3 regions of the Streptomyces sp. NPDC032822 genome follow, and region 3 is predicted to be linked to each of the others. Evidence: riboswitches for the same ligand, from Rfam matches in the RefSeq annotation. Region 3 holds a riboswitch; each other region holds the start of a gene.

Region 1 (2,256 bases), on a different contig from region 3:
CACCCGCGACCTGGCCCGGCACTTCGGCGGCGGCCGTGCGGCGCTGTATCCGTGCGGGGCCGAGTCGGAGATCGAGGCCGTCGAGCGGCTGTGCGCACAAGGCATCGAGCAGGCCGCCCAGCGGGCGGGCGCCGCGGGCACCGAGCCGGCCGAGCGCGAGGCGGCGCTCGGCAAGCTGCTGGAGACCCTGGGCGCTCTGGAGCGCTGGCTCGTCGGGCAGGAGTATCTGATCCGGGATCAGATCACCGCCGGTGACGTCGAGTTGTGGGTCACCCTGGTGCAGCTCGACACCGTGCACCGGCACCACCTGGACGCCGCCGCGGTGCACCGCATCGCCGACCACCCCGTCGTCTGGGCCTACGCCCGCCGCCTGGCCGCCCACCCGGCCTTCGGCGCGCACCTCGACCTCGACGGCATCGCCCGCCGCCACCACGCCCACTGCCGGGGCCTGGAGGCCGCCGGGGCCGCCGTGCAGATTCTCGACTGGGCCGCGCACGCCGCCCAGGGCGCGTAGCCGGTTCCCACTGGGTGGACCGGCGTTGACAGGCGCCCCGGCGTTTGTCTTGAATGACGGCCAGAACGGTCATGAGTGTCAGCGACAGGCCCTGGCTTGCTGACCGGCAACCCTCGCACGCGGTGGGGTGCCCCAGGTGACGACCGGACCGGATGACAATTTCGGTAAGCGCGAGGGCCCTTCGGGCCGGAAGAGCAGGGTGACGGACATGTACGCAGCTCCCAGGACGGCCATCCGCCGCCCTCAGGGCTGCGTACCGCCGTGCGCGAGCCCGCTCGTCGCCGACCGGGCCGTCGACCTGCTCCGCGTGAGCAGCGCACTGTGTACCGCACCGGGCCGTGCCCGCTGTCGGGGCTGACGTCTCTCCCCAGCCCCCGCGTTCCTGACGAACACCGCCCGCGCGGTGTGCCGTTCTCCGCCCAGCTCCCGGTTCCCGTGCGTTGCCCGCAGCCGCCCCGTCCCGCCGTCCGGCGGCCGTCGTGGCGGCGGCGTGTCCGCCGTGTCCGGGGGATCCGACCCTGCCGGAGCCCACCATGAGTGAACCCCCAGGCACCGCCGTGTCCCTCGCCGAGGCGCCCCCGCCCGTCGACGCACCGTCAAAACAGCTCGCCGCCCAGCGAGTTCTGCCCCTGCGGCGCCCCGGCCGCTGGATCGCCACCGCCGCCGTGCTGGTCCTGGCGGCCCAGTTCGTCCACGGACTGGTGACCAACCCCTTCTACCAGTGGGACCGCTTCGGCTACTGGTTCCTGCGCCCCACCATCCTCGACGGACTGCTCATCACCCTCGAAGTCACTGCCTACAGCGCGGTGTTGGGCCTCCTCGGCGGCATCTTGCTGGCCCTCGCCCGGCTCTCCCGCAGCCCGGTGCTGCGCGCGGTCAGCTGGACCTACGTCTGGGCACTGCGCTCCATCCCGCTGATCGTCGTCCTACTGTTCCTCTACAACTTCAGCGCCCTCTACAAGACGCTCAGCGTGGGCGTCCCCTTCGGGCCGGCCTTCTTCACCTTCGACGAGTCCCGGCTCGCCACCGACATGGCCGTCGCCGTCATCGGTCTCAGCCTCAACGAGGCGGCCTACGCGGCCGAAGTCGTCCGCGGCGGCATCCTCTCCGTCGACCAGGGCCAGCACGAGGCGGCCTCCGCACTCGGCCTGCCGAAGAACTACCAGTTCCGGAAGATCGTCTTCCCGCAGGCGCTGCGCTCCATCACCCCGAACTACGTCAACCAGCTCATCGGCCTCGTCAAGAGCACCTCGCTGGTCTTCTACGTGTCCCTGCTCGACCTGTTCGGCACCGCGCAGGCCATGGGGTCGACGTACCCGGGCGACATCGTGCCGCTGCTCCTGGTCGTCACCGTCTGGTACCTGATCCTCACCAGCGTCGTGTCCGTCATCCAGTTCTACGTCGAGCGGCACTACGCCCGGGGCGCCACCCGCAACCTGCCGCCGACCCCGTTGCAGAAACTGCGGACCGGTCTCACCGATCTGCGCGCCCGCATCCGCAGGGAGACCGCCGTATGACCGCCGAAACGATCACGACCGAGATCGGGGCCACGACCGAGGCCGCCGCCGTCGAGGTGCACGACGTGCACAAGTGGTACGGCACCCACCGCGTCCTGGACGGCGTCGACCTGACGGTGCGGCCCGGCGAGGTCACGGTGATCCTCGGCCCGTCAGGCTCCGGCAAGTCCACCCTGCTGCGGGTCGTCAACCACCTGGAGAAGCCGGAGATCGGCTACGTCAGCG
Region 2 (2,256 bases), on a different contig from region 3:
TCCACGACCTGCTCGTCGTTCACGTCCTCCACCGCACCGCCGGTCCGACGGGCGATGTCCAGGACATAGGGCCCGTCCGCCGGGTTGCCGATCGCCAGCGACTTGGCGATCGTGTTCGGCTTCTGCGGCCGGACCACGTCATGTCCCGCCTTGTACGCGACGGACACCGGCGAGCACCCCTCGGCCTGCGCGCCGAAGATCTTGTAGGGCTTGTCCTCGACGAGCCCGAGCTTGATCAGCTCCTGCAGCCCCTTGTCGATCTTCGTGAGCTGTGAACCCGAGGCGATCGGAACGACCAGCTGGTCCGGCAGCCGCCACCCCAGCTGCTCGCAGATCTCGTACGCCAGCGTCTTGGAGCCCTCGGCGTAGTACGGCCGCAGGTTGACGTTGACGAAGCCCCAGCCCTCGCCGGCCGGGTCGCCGATCAGCTCGGAGCAGAAACGGTTCACGTCGTCGTAGTTGCCCTCGATGCCGACGAGCTCGCCGCCGTAGACGGCCGCCATGACGACCTTGCCCTGCTCCAGGTCGTGCGGGATGAACACGCAGGAACGGAAGCCGGCCCGGGCGGCGGCGGCGCCGACGGCACCGGCCAGGTTCCCGGTCGAGGAGCAGGACAGGGTGGTGAAGCCGAAGACCCGGGCGGCCTCGATGGCCTGGGCGACGACCCGGTCCTTGAAGGAGTGCGTCGGGTTGCCGGAGTCGTCCTTCACGAAGAGCTTGCCGGCGTCGACGCCCAGCTCGCGCGCGAGGTTGTCGGCCTGGACGAGCTTGGTCCAGCCGGGGTTGATGTTCGGCTTGTCGGCCACGTCCGCGGGGACGGGCAGCAGCGGGGCGTAACGCCAGATGTTCGCGGGGCCCGCTTCGATCTGCTTGCGGAGTTCCTCGGTGTCGTAGCCCGAGAAGTCGTAGGCGATCTCCAGCGGGCCGAAACACTCCTGGCAGGCGAAGACCGGGCCGAGGGGCACGCGGTGGCCGCACTCGCGGCAGGAGAGGGCGGCGGCGGGACCGAGGTCCACGGTGGATCCGGTGATGCTTGCAGCGGTCTGCACAGCCATGAGAGGCGAGGCCCTTCCTCATCTTCCTCACGACGCATCTCGCCGTGAGACGGATTTGGCACCTTCCCGAGTCGGGAGCCTCGCGCGTACGAGTACCGACTGGAGGGTTGCCGGGGCTTCATCGGGCCGTATCCCTCTGCCCCTCTGGATGAGCGGTATGAAGTTGTGAGCGGCGGGCCACCCAGGACATGCGATGGTCATCCGCGTTGTTCAAGACTGTAACCGAAGGCCAGGACAGTTGAGAGAGTCGTCCGAACCGCGAGATGACTGTATCCATAGCCGCTTCCGCGGCGGGCACGCAGAGGAGCCGCGCACTGTGCTGAACGAAGTCGAGCGTTGGCTGAGCACCCGCTCCTGGTCCAAGACCGACCGCCCGCTCCACCGGATCATGGCCGCGAAACGGGCCACGGGCCAGTCGGTGAGCGTGGTACTGCCCGCGCTCAACGAGGAGGAGACGGTCGGTGACATCGTCTCCGTGATCCGTCACGACCTCATGCGACAGGTCCCGCTCGTCGACGAGATCGTCGTCGTCGACTCGGGATCCACCGACCGCACGTCCGAGGTGGCCGCCGCGGCCGGGGCCACGGTCGTCCACCGCGACGACATCCTCCCCCGCGTCCCGACCGTCCCCGGCAAGGGCGAAGTCCTGTGGCGCTCCCTCCTCGCCACCAGCGGGGACATCGTCTGCTTCATCGACGCCGACCTCAAGGAGTTCTCCTCGGACTTCGTCTCCGGGATCGTGGGTCCTCTGCTCACCGACCCCGGGGTCGACCTGGTCAAGGGGATGTACGACCGTCCCCTCGGCGGCGCCGCCGGTCAGGGCGGCCGGGTCACCGAGCTGATGGCCCGCCCACTGCTGAACATGCACTGGCCGCAGCTGGCCGGTTTCGTGCAGCCGCTCGGCGGCGAGTACGCGGCCCGCCGCTCGCTCCTGGAACAGCTCCCCTTCCCGGTGGGCTACGGCGTGGAGCTGGGCATGCTGATCGACGCCCTCCACCTGGTGGGGCTCGACGCGCTCGCCCAGGTCGACGTCGGGGTGCGCAAGCACCGCCACCAGGACGGCCAGGCGCTCGGCCGGATGTCCGCCGCGATCTACCGCACGGCCCAGCTGCGGCTGGCCCGCGGGCACCTCATCCGCCCCTCCCTCACCCAGTTCGAACGGGGCCGGGACGGCTTCGAGCCGCGCACCTACTCCGTGGAC
Region 3 (2,256 bases):
TCGGTGAGCGCCTTGCAGGCGGAGGCGATGGCGTAGACGCCGATCACGTTGGGCGAGCCGGCCTCGTGGCGGGCGGCGCTCTCGTGCCACTCCACGTCCACTCCCCCGTCCTCGCGCCGCGTGACCTTGCGGCTGGCGCCGCCGCCCGCGAGGTAGGGGTCGGCCGCGACCAGCCAGTCGGACCGGCCGGCCAGCACGCCGGAGCCGAACGGGGCGTACAGCTTGTGCCCGGAGAAGGCGATCCAGTCGACGTCGAGGTCCCGCACCGACACCGGGTGGTGCGGGGCCAGCTGCGCGGCGTCCAGGACGATCCGGGCGCCGTGCGCGTGGGCGGCGGCGGCCAGCTCCCGCACCGGCCACAGCTCACCGGTGACGTTCGAGGCGCCGGTGACGCAGACCAGGGCCGGGCCGTACCCCTCGCCCAGGGGCACCGTGCGCTCGGCGAGGGCGCGCTCCAGGGTCGCGACGGCCTGGCCCGGGGTGCGCGGGGCGTCGAGGTAGGTGACCCGGGCGTCCTTCCAGGGCAGCAGCGAGGCGTGGTGCTCGGTCTCGAAGACGAAGACCTGGCAGTCGGCCGGCAGCGCGGAGGCGAGGAGGTTCAGCGAGTCGGTGGTGGACCGGGTGAAGACCAGCTGGTCGTCCTCGCGGCAGTCGAGGAACTCGGCGACCGTCTTCCGGGCGTTCTCGAAGAGGTCGGTGGACAGCTGGGAGAGGTAGCCGGCCCCGCGGTGGACGCTGCCGTAGTAGGGGGCGTACGCCGCAACGTCGTCCCAGACCCGCTGGAGCGCCGGGGCGCTGGCCGCGTAGTCGAGCGCGGCGTAGCTGACCTCGCCGCCGGTGACGAGCGGCACAGTGACATCACGGCCCAGAACGGGCAGCGGGGAACAAATGGCCTGGGCGACGGCAGCGGTGGAGACAGACATGGCGAACTCCTGTGAGAAGCAAGAAAAAAAAGGGGGGTGAAAGGGGGAAAGAGGTACGCGGAAGGGGGCTCTTCGCCCTATCGCATTCGCTTGCTCACAGAAGGCTCCTCGACGACCAGGATCCCTGGTACTGCGCTCGTTTCGAGCGGCGAGGGATCCGCGCTTGCCGTACACCTTGTGGTGCACGGCCTGGTCTTCACCCGGGGCACCCCGCCACGGACGGAGGGTTGCCGGACAGTCGGCCGGGGCCTCATGACTGTCACTCATGACCTGCAAAAAACGTACGCGAAGTGATCGTGGTCCCGCAACCCGTGTCCGGATCGCGGGACATCACGACACGGGGCACTACCTGTTGGTGGCCGCCACCCAGCGCTCCAGCGTCCGCTTCGCCGCCCCCGAGTCGATCGACTCGGCCGTCCTGACCATCTTGGCCCGCAGCTGCTCGGCCAGCGGCGCCCCGGTCGGCTCCAGCGCCACCAGCGCCGCCGCCGAGTTCAGCAGTACGGCGTCCCGCACCGGGCCGCTCTCACCGTCCAGCAGGCGCCGGGCGACCTCGGCGTTGTACGAGGCGTCCGCGCCCCGCAGGGCTTCCACCGGTACCAGTTCGAGGCCGACGTGCCGCGGGTCGAAGGCCTCCTCGGTGACCTTGCCGTTCCGCACGACCCACACCCGGGAGGTGGCCGTGGTGGTGAGTTCGTCGAGGCCGTCGTCACCGCGGAAGACCAGCGCGGACGAACCCCGCTCGGCCAGGACGCCGGCGATGAGCCCGGCCATCCGGGTGTCGAAGCAGCCCACCGCGGAGGCGGTGACCTTGGCGGGGTTGGTCAGCGGACCGAGCAGGTTGAACGAGGTCGGAATCCCGAGGTCGCGCCGGACCCCTCCGACGAAGCGCATCGAGGGATGGAACTTGGCGGCGAAGCAGAAGGTGATCCCGGCCTCCTCCACCACCCGCGCCACGCCTTCGGGCGACAGGTCCAGGTTGATGCCGAGCTTCTCCAGTACGTCGGAGGAGCCGCTCGCCGAGGACGAGGCCCGGTTGCCGTGCTTGACGACCTTGGCGCCGGTGCCCGCGATCACGATGGCGGACATCGTCGAGATGTTGACCGTCCTGGCCCGGTCGCCGCCGGTGCCGACGATGTCGACGGCCGGGCCCGGGATGTCCAGGGGCTGCGCGTGCGCGTACATCGCCTCGACGAGACCGGTGACCTCCTCGACCGTCTCGCCCTTGGCCCGCAGCGCCACCATGAAGCCCGCGATCTGGGCGTCCGAGGCCTCGCCGCTCATGAAGCGGTCCATCGCCCAGGCTGTGTCACCGGCGCTCAGGTCCCGGCCG

The links. Region 3 has a riboswitch for S-adenosylmethionine ahead of ACZ5VD_RS25060 (aminotransferase class V-fold PLP-dependent enzyme). Riboswitches for the same ligand answer to the same signal wherever they lie in the genome.
Region 1: it holds a riboswitch for S-adenosylmethionine, as region 3 does, so the genes downstream of both, ACZ5VD_RS07205 (amino acid ABC transporter permease) here and ACZ5VD_RS25060 (aminotransferase class V-fold PLP-dependent enzyme) in region 3, are expected to answer to the same signal.
Region 2: it holds a riboswitch for S-adenosylmethionine, as region 3 does, so the genes downstream of both, thrC (threonine synthase) here and ACZ5VD_RS25060 (aminotransferase class V-fold PLP-dependent enzyme) in region 3, are expected to answer to the same signal.

Annotation. Positions count from the first base shown of each region.
Region 1 is NZ_JBVIOL010000002.1:336,168-338,423, reverse strand. Features, by position in the region: gene ACZ5VD_RS07210 (glutathione S-transferase C-terminal domain-containing protein) at 1-514, shown strand, start outside; SAM riboswitch class IV at 582-691, shown strand; gene ACZ5VD_RS07205 (amino acid ABC transporter permease) at 1,048-2,031, shown strand; gene ACZ5VD_RS07200 (amino acid ABC transporter ATP-binding protein) at 2,028-2,256, shown strand, end outside.
Region 2 is NZ_JBVIOL010000006.1:489,994-492,249, forward strand. Features, by position in the region: gene thrC (threonine synthase) at 1-1,055, opposite strand, end outside; SAM riboswitch class I at 1,071-1,210, opposite strand; gene ACZ5VD_RS20300 (glucosyl-3-phosphoglycerate synthase) at 1,372-2,256, shown strand, end outside.
Region 3 is NZ_JBVIOL010000008.1:476,202-478,457, forward strand. Features, by position in the region: gene ACZ5VD_RS25060 (aminotransferase class V-fold PLP-dependent enzyme) at 1-923, opposite strand, end outside; SAM riboswitch class IV at 1,078-1,194, opposite strand; gene trpD (anthranilate phosphoribosyltransferase) at 1,269-2,256, opposite strand, start outside.